DNA from 2 places in the Neobacillus sp. K501 genome. Region 1 is predicted to be linked to the other one. Evidence: a T-box and tRNA genes for the amino acid it is inferred to sense, from the RefSeq annotation. Region 1 holds a T-box; the other holds one or more tRNA genes.
What was found. The T-box of region 1 lies ahead of ACWM35_RS06880 (valine--tRNA ligase). A T-box ahead of a tRNA ligase gene usually reads a tRNA of that ligase, here a tRNA-Val.
Positions count from the first base shown of each region.

Region 1 (4,432 bases):
AACCGGCGAATATAAAAGTTACGAAAACAGCGATAGTAGTGGGGATGAAAACGTATCGAATCAAAAGTTTATCGAAAGAGTCGATACGCATGAAGAAGGAAACTGTGAATTCTCGCATCGTTTCCCAGTCGATATAACGATTCCTAACAATCGGATTCAAAGCATCTATGATATCGATGTGATCGTTGAATCATTTGACTACACCATTCCAGAGCGGAGTTGTATAAAGCTGACTGCAGAACTCATGATCAGCGGCTTGTATGATACCTCTGTTCAGGAACAAGAACAAGAAGAGATAATCGAAGCAATAGAAGATGAGCCGCAATACGAGGTAGTTCATCGTTATCAAGCCGAGATTCAGCAAGAATTATTTGAGGAAGAAGAAGAGCAACCGGAAGACAGCTTCCTATTCGAGGTGGAAGCCCGTAAACAATCGGAAGAAGAAGAAGAGAAGGTTGAAGTGTTCCCGAAATTCCCTACCTTTACCTATGAAGAGCATGAGAAGCCGGTATTCCTGCAAGAAGCTAGAAGCGAAGTCAGTGAGCCGGTTGAGGAAGAAATGGTAGAACAGGAAATAGTCTTAGAGGAAGCACCGAAAGAGCCTGTAGCCGAGGTTGAAACGGAATCTGTTCAGGAAGAGAGCTCATCATCACCAGGAGAACAACCTCCAAAAACTTCTTTAAAACAGAAATTAACAAAAAAGAAAACCATGACCCTAACAGAATTCTTTGCTCGTAAAGAAGAAAGTGGCGACCAAGCTCGATTAAAGGTATGTATTGTTCAAAAGGGTGATACATTGGAAATCTTAGCTGATCGCTATGAAGTTTCCGTATCCAATATCCTAAAGGTGAACCATCTAGAACTTAATCAAGATGTATACGAGGGTCAAGTGTTATACGTTCCAGCTGCCTTTGCCAAAAAGTAAGAATATAGCATGAGCGGGTTTTTCAACCTGCTCACGTCTTTTTGAATTAACAATGATAAGGATTCCTCTTTTCTTGAAAGAGAGTTGAATGTTCATGAATGACTCAAGTCGGCTGGAGCATGTCGCTCCGATCTTAAATAACTATCAGGTAAAGCCATATTTTGTAGAGGAACACGGCAGTATACTAAAGATTTATTCAAATAAAGGGACATTTGCACTCAAAAGAATTGTCCCCACAACGGGAACGGATTTTATTCGTCATGTCCACTTGCTATATCAAAAAGGGTTTAATCGGATTGTACCGATTTATCCAACGATGGATGGGAGATATGCAGTCCTTTATGATAAGGCACTTTATTACCTCATGCCTTGGATGGAAAATGAAGCTAAGGAAGATCGCCTGCAGAAAAATCAGCAGTTATTTCGTGAATTAGCACGTCTTCATACAATATCAGCTAAAGAAATCCCTGTAAGTAAAGAGGAACGAAACGAGCATTATGAAAAAACGATTCAATTACTTGATAAAAATCAGGAATTTTTAGATGGCTTCATGGATGAAAGTGAAAAGAAAACCTACATGTCCCCTTTTGAGCTCTGTTTTTGCTTGTACTATAATGAAATAAGTCAGGCACTTAGGTATTCAAAAACAAAATTCGAAGAATGGTATGAAAAGACGAAGGAAGATGAAAAGGCCCGGATGGTTATAACCCATGGAAAAGTATCATCGGAGCATTTTCTTTATGATGAAAAAGGCTACGGTTACTTTATCAATTTTGAAAATTCCCGCTATGGGTCACCGATTCATGATTTATTACCATACTTGTCACGCGGCCTAAATACTCATCCAAAACGGAATGACGATGTCATTGAGTGGATCCATCACTATTTAAAATATTTTCCCTTTAAAGCAGATGAAAAACTGCTGTTTTATAGTTATTTATCTTATCCAATCCCGATCATTCAAGTTGCCGAGCGATATTTCCGCAAAGAGCAGCCAAAGAACGAACTAAAGTTTGTCCGGCAGCTGCAGCGACGTTATTGGCATTTGAAAAATACAGAATATGTTGTGATGAGAATGACAGAGATTGAAGAACAACAGCAAAAAGCAAAGGAAGGAGCCCAGCAGGATTAGCGAGGGCTCCTAAACAATTTCGAAATAAATGGAAACGGCAATGGCAATAAAAACAGTCAACAATAGGACATCAAAAACCGTAGGGATAAACAAGGTTCTTATCAATTGAAAAATGGTAAAAGGGATAATTAATTGCTCGCATATTCTCCTCGTGGTTCTGTACCATGGAGTATAGGAGTATTTGGTGATAAACTTTCTCCTCTTCAATGTCATTCTCTCCCTCTCCAAAAAGGCGTTTATCTATATATATTCTTTAGACAAGATGAATTCCCCTAAATACACACGTTTTTTTCAGGAAAGGTATATAATATAAAAAATTTGGTTATCATTATTGACGTCAAGTGTCATTATTGGGTAGTATAACATTATAAATTTAATAAAAAAGCAAAGACAGGGAAGAGTACGATGTTATCCTGCTTTTAGAGAGGGAAGCCATTAGCTGAAAGGTTTCCTAAGCAGAGACTCAGAAGGTCGCCCTAGAGCTTCTTCAGCGAAAAGATCCATTGGTCCTATTAGTTGAAGACGGATGAAATCCGTTATCCGATGAAGAGCCAATTATGTACATATGATTGGAAAAAAGGTGGTACCGCGAAGCAGCTCCATTCGTCCTTTTATGACGAATGGGGTTTTTTGTATGGTAAAAGGAGGAAGAAATATGGAAACAAAAGAAATTACAATGCCGACGAAATATGATCCCCAGGCGATTGAACAAGGTCGTTATGATTGGTGGTTAAAAGGGAAGTTTTTTGAAGCGAAGGACGATGAGGCGAAACAACCGTATACGATTGTGATTCCGCCGCCAAACGTTACAGGTAAGCTTCACTTAGGGCATGCATGGGATACAACCCTTCAAGATATCATTACGCGAATGAAGCGAATGCAGGGATATGACGTTCTCTGGTTACCAGGAATGGACCATGCCGGTATCGCAACACAAGCGAAGGTAGAAGAAAAGCTTCGTAGTGAAGGCAAAAGCCGTTATGATTTAGGCCGTGAAAAGTTCGTAGAAGAAACGTGGAGATGGAAGGAAGAGTACGCTTCCCACATCCGTCAGCAATGGGCAAAGCTTGGTTTAGGCTTAGATTACAGCCGCGAGCGTTTCACCCTGGATGAAGGTTTATCAGCTGCAGTTCGTGAAGTATTCGTTACCCTTTACAACAAAGGCTTAATCTATCGTGGTGAATATATCATTAACTGGGATCCATCCACGAAAACAGCGTTATCAGACATTGAAGTTATCTATAAAGATGTTCAAGGTGCATTCTACCATATGAAATATCCTCTAGCAGACGGATCTGGTCATATTGAAGTAGCTACAACTCGCCCAGAAACGATGCTTGGTGATTCCGCTGTTGCCGTTCACCCAGAGGACGAACGCTACAAGCATTTAATCGGAAAAACCGTTATCCTGCCAATCGTAGGCCGTGAAATTCCGATTGTCGGTGATGACTATGTCGACATGGAATTCGGTTCTGGAGCGGTTAAAATTACTCCAGCTCACGATCCAAATGACTTTGAACTTGGAAATCGCCATAATCTTGAGCGCATCCTAGTCATGAATGAAGATGGCTCGATGAATCACAATGCCTTGAACTATAAAGGAATGGATCGTTTCGAGTGCCGTAAGCAAATCGTTAAAGAATTGCAGGAGCAGGGGGTTCTTTTCAAAATTGAAGAGCATATGCATTCCGTTGGTCACTCTGAGCGTAGTGGTGCTGTTGTTGAACCTTATCTTTCTACTCAATGGTTTGTTAAAATGCAGCCATTGGCAGATGAGGCAATTGCACTTCAAGATAAAGAAAACAAAGTGAACTTTGTACCTGAGCGTTTTGAAAAAACTTACTTACACTGGATGGAAAACATTCGTGACTGGTGTATTTCACGTCAGCTTTGGTGGGGCCACCGAATTCCTGCTTGGTATCACAAAGAAACGGGAGAGGTATTTGTAGGCCACGAGGCACCAGCTGATATTGAAAATTGGGAACAGGATAAAGACGTCTTAGACACATGGTTCAGTTCAGCTCTTTGGCCATTCTCTACAATGGGCTGGCCTGATCAAGAAGCAGCTGATTTTAAACGCTACTTCCCAACTGGTGTACTTGTAACTGGTTACGATATTATCTTCTTCTGGGTATCCCGGATGATTTTCCAAAGCCTAGAGTTTACGGGTGAGCGTCCATTTAAAGATGTTCTTATCCACGGTCTGGTTCGTGACGCACAAGGACGGAAGATGAGTAAGTCCCTTGGCAATGGCGTTGACCCAATGGAGGTAATCGACCAATATGGTGCAGATTCTCTTCGTTACTTCCTATCAACTGGAAGCTCTCCAGGTCAAGATTTACGCTATATTCCGGAAAAGGTTGAAGCTACTTGGA
Region 1 is NZ_JBSLYA010000002.1:465,930-470,361, reverse strand. It holds gene spoVID (stage VI sporulation protein D) at 1-925, shown strand, start outside; gene ysxE (spore coat protein YsxE) at 1,020-2,057, shown strand; gene ACWM35_RS06885 (hypothetical protein) at 2,067-2,264, opposite strand; T-box leader at 2,436-2,671, shown strand; gene ACWM35_RS06880 (valine--tRNA ligase) at 2,713-4,432, shown strand, end outside.

Region 2 (4,432 bases), on a different contig from region 1:
CCAGTTTTTCTTGCTTCCTTTAATACGCAAATGCGTTCAACTTTTCCGTAACCATCAACGACACGGAAGCGTCCCGCGCCAATTGGTGAACCGTTTTGGTAAGAAACAAAATGCGTAGCTTCATCCTCATACTGATCAATTTCTTCTTCAGCTGGGACGTTTTGTTCACCTATAAATACGGTTTTTCTTACCGAAAAAGCATCATTAAGTTCATTTTCATTTTCAACAATTTTTACAGTCACGTTTTTATTTATTCCTTTCCAAGACGAAATGTTTCATAGACTGTCCATGAATCATTATCTAGTTGATAAAGTAAATGGAAACGGTCAATTGTTTCTTCATGATTGATTTTTTTCATTCTTAAGGAGCCATAAACATCTGAATGTTCATCGTTAGATAACTTTTGTCCAATGGTAATATGAGGAACAAAGGCATATTCCATATTTTGCTCACTAAATTCTTGGTTAATATCATTATGAAGCTTAGCCAGTTCTTCCGTAGGTTCAACTTTAAAGTAAATAACATTATTTACCGGCTGAAATGAGCTTATTTTGGAAGTCTTTAATGTGAAGGCATTCGTATTGCCTGCAATTTGACGCAGCTTTTCAGCATAGTGCTTGACTTCTTCTTCTGTTGCTTCAAAGGCATTTTTTAAAGTCAAATGTGGAGTAATCAATGCATAATGCGGGTCATAACGTTTACGATAGGAATTAGCTAAATCCTGCAGTTTTTTTGATGGAAAAATAACAACCCCAAATTTCATATGTTTACCTCCAATGAACATGAATTTATCTAAAAATAGACTCGTTACTCCAAAAGTCTTCTAATTATTATAGCAAATTTTCAAAAAATAAGATATGACTAGAACATTGCCTTAAGGGCACGCTTTAAATCGGTTTGCCAATATTTCCAGGTGTGATTTCCATTGAATTCTTCATAAAAATGGCTGAATGACTTTTCATTAAAAGCTTTCGCCAGTTCTCGATTAGGAGTAAGGAAATCACGGATTTCACCTTTTGTGGTTGGAACTTCTGTTTCTTGGTTACCAATAACATGATAGATGTCTAAAAGCTGTGGTTCGCCAAAATTTCTAACTGAGTTTATTATCTCATTATTGACAAACGGTGACTGCAACAACACCTTGCCAAACGTGTGCGGATATTGGAGGGCAGTCATTAGTGACACCGTTGCTCCTAGTGAATCTCCAATCAGTGCTCTTGTAGTACCCATATGATAGGTTGGAAATTCTTTATCGAGATATGGAACTAATTCATGGGCAAGAAAGCGTATGTATGCTGGATTTTGTTCGCCATCAGGATGATACTTTTTCCAGCGGTCCTCTACATTTTTATAGGGTATCCCAATAATGATTAAATTTTCGATTTCCCGCTCGTAAAGATACTCATCTGTTAATCGCCCAATTCGGCCTAGCTGAAAATAATCGCGGCCATCCTGAGCGATTAACAGAGAGTATTTGTATAATGGTGAAAAGTTAGCTGGCAAGTAGACAAGTAGCTGAATTTCTTCTCCCAGCTCTTTGCTTTGAAAGGTCGTTTCTTTAATTGTGCCTCTTGGAAATACCATGTGACAATTCCCCCCATGTTTCGATTGATACATTAGAATTTTATCATATACAAGTTGGAAATGCTCAAGGGGAAAGTATTGTGGTGGGGAGTATGTGTGAAGTTAATGGAGATATCGTTTATTTGGCATGATAGATAGGATATTTTCACGTTTAAAGGTTCGAATCTGTTTACGTAGCAAACAATAGGCGAGGATGTATTCATTATTTACTTCCTTCACAAGCAGCTTCCGTTGGGAAATTTGATTATCCTCAGACAGATAAATCATTTCTAATGGCATTTTTTCTTCGATGGATCGTAATAAAAGCCCTTCCATGTGATCACTCCTTTCTCTATATACTATTAGTATATCCGAACATTCGTTCTTTATTCGGTAGATGTGTAGGAGCAATTAAATAAAATTAGTTGACATTTTTAGCAATTTGAATATAATTAGATTTGTAGCTTAATAAGAGATCTGTTAGCTCAGCTGGGAGAGCGCAACCTTGACAGGGTTGAGGTCGGGGGTTCGAACCCCTCACAGGTCATCAAAAATCCTAATACTCATGTGGTATTAGGATTTTTTGTGTTTAAAGGGTCAGTCTCAATAGGGGACTGACCCTTTCTACGTCTTGGGACCTATATGAAAATCAAGCTTAGGCTCAATTATGAGAAGCTATGAAAAAAGGTAAGATGTAATCAAGAAAGCAAAGGAGGAAAACAAAATGAAAAAATTTGGTTTACTTTTAGCAGGTGGAATCGCAGCAATGGTGTTACTCTCTACAATTGGTCCGATGATTGGATTACTTGTAAGTTTGGGGATTCTTTACTTCATATACAAACAGTTTATTAAAGCTGAAACAACTGGAGGGAAAATTGTCCTAGGAATCTTCGGAGTTATTTTCTTAATGGCTTCTATCTCAAATGCTCCAGCAATCATAGGTGCTGTTGCTGCATATGTACTTTACCTGGTATATAAAAACTGGAACAACAGTAAACGTACCATCGTGAAAGAAGAAACTGATCCATTCGTTAATTTCGAAAAACAATGGAATGAATTAAACAAATATTAATAATAGGAGTGATTTACAATGACAAACTTATTTACTAGAATGAAAAATACGATAATGGCTGATTTACACGAGACACTTGATAAAAAAGAAAGACAAAACCCAATAGCGATGTTGAATCAGTACCTTCGCCAATGTGAGCAGGAAACAGAAAAGGTTAAAACACTGGTTGAACGTCAACATAAATTAAAAGATGAGTTTACAAGAGAACTTTTTCAGGCAGAGAAGTTAGCAGAAAAAAGAAAACATCAGGCGGAAGTCGCTGCAAAAGCAGGGGAGGTAGAGCTTTCTCAATTTGCGGCTGCAGAGTATCAGCAATATACCGAACGTACTGAACGATTAACAGCATCTTTGGAACACGTTAAAGGGCAGCTTGGGGAATTAGAAAGAAAATACGAAGAAATGAAGCATAAGCTGAAAGATATGGATCTTCGCCGCCTGGAGTTAATGGGGCGTGAAAATATTACCAGAGCAAACCATCGTATCAATCAAGTATTGGATTCCAATACTGATAACAATCAATTATTCTCTCGTTTCCAAGAAATTGAAAACTATCTCGATCGCCTAGAACACCAAGTAAACAGTTCTTACTACCGCAGTACCATTGATGCAAGGGTCGAAAAAATTGAAAATGAAATGAAAAAAGAAGAGAGCAAGATGAGTATTTAAGGATACGAAACACATGGATATTTAGTTATTATCCATGTGTTTTTTACTTTTTAAAGGATAATTCCTTTTCTCATCCCGACTGCAACAGCCTCTGCTCGATTATTAACACCAAGTTTTCTAACTACCGAAGTTATATAATCTCGTACAGTAAATTCACTAACCGTCATCCAAGCTGCCATTTCTTTTGTCGAATATCCATTAGCAAGATGCTGAAGTACTTCTGTTTCCCGTTTACTAAGGAGGCTCTTTTCTCGAATCGGCATGAATGGGGAAGAAAAATAATAAGAAAGCAAAGATAAGTAGTTTTTTTCAAATGGGTATTCACCATAATAGCGATCTACTAGAACGCAGCCAACGACAGTATTAAGTAAACTAATTGGGATGATAGCTAATGTTAAATCCAGTTCCTTTAAATATTTGTCAGGAAAATAGTCAAGACTTTCCTCGGTTTTAATAAAAGCAGGCATGTTTCTAATTAATGAATGATAGATTGGAAAAATGGGGCGGACATCCTCCTTTATTCCTCTTATCGACGAAGCCTGATCATTTTCGTACATTAATACCCCTTCACCTAAATGACTTAAGGGTGAGTAGGTAAAGAAGGCGGCTCGTTCGAATGGAAAGAATTCAACACAGCCACGAAGCATTGCCTCAACCTTAATTTTAAGATCGGAGATTCCAGCCATTTTCTTTAAATACTCGTTGACAGCTGTATCCACCATTCGACAATTTTCACCCCTATATTTTCAGTGATTTTAATCATAATACATTCATCTTACAATAGAGTGAAAGTTCTTACAATTTTTTCTGCTACTTTTTGACATATTCCTTAAATAAGTAAGAACTAATCAGAATTGAGGAGGATTGGTTATTCGGAAATAGGATCAATATTTAACAGCAATAATGAATGAGGCTTCAGTCATTATTTATTAAAGCTAAGGGGGAATTTTTTTGAAAGTATTTTCTGAATTAGCACTTCTAAGAAAAGGGAAAGGAGGCTTTTTAATACCTTTACTTGCGGCAATTGTGATTCCACTTATTTATGTCCTTATTTATCTATCGAATCTCTTGGATCCACCCGAAACTTTACCAGATGTACCCGTTGCTGTGGTAAACATGGATATGGGTGCT
Region 2 is NZ_JBSLYA010000001.1:632,917-637,348, reverse strand. It holds gene ACWM35_RS03135 (GNAT family N-acetyltransferase) at 1-242, opposite strand, end outside; gene ACWM35_RS03130 (YjcG family protein) at 251-763, opposite strand; gene ACWM35_RS03125 (alpha/beta hydrolase) at 862-1,584, opposite strand; gene ACWM35_RS03120 (WYL domain-containing protein) at 1,687-1,899, opposite strand; tRNA gene ACWM35_RS03115 (tRNA-Val) at 2,038-2,110, shown strand; gene ACWM35_RS03110 (lmo0954 family membrane protein) at 2,288-2,635, shown strand; gene ACWM35_RS03105 (PspA/IM30 family protein) at 2,654-3,301, shown strand; gene ACWM35_RS03100 (response regulator transcription factor) at 3,352-4,023, opposite strand; gene ACWM35_RS03095 (YhgE/Pip domain-containing protein) at 4,253-4,432, shown strand, end outside.
Region 2: it encodes a tRNA-Val, which carries the amino acid that the T-box ahead of ACWM35_RS06880 (valine--tRNA ligase) is inferred to sense. The anticodon was not compared.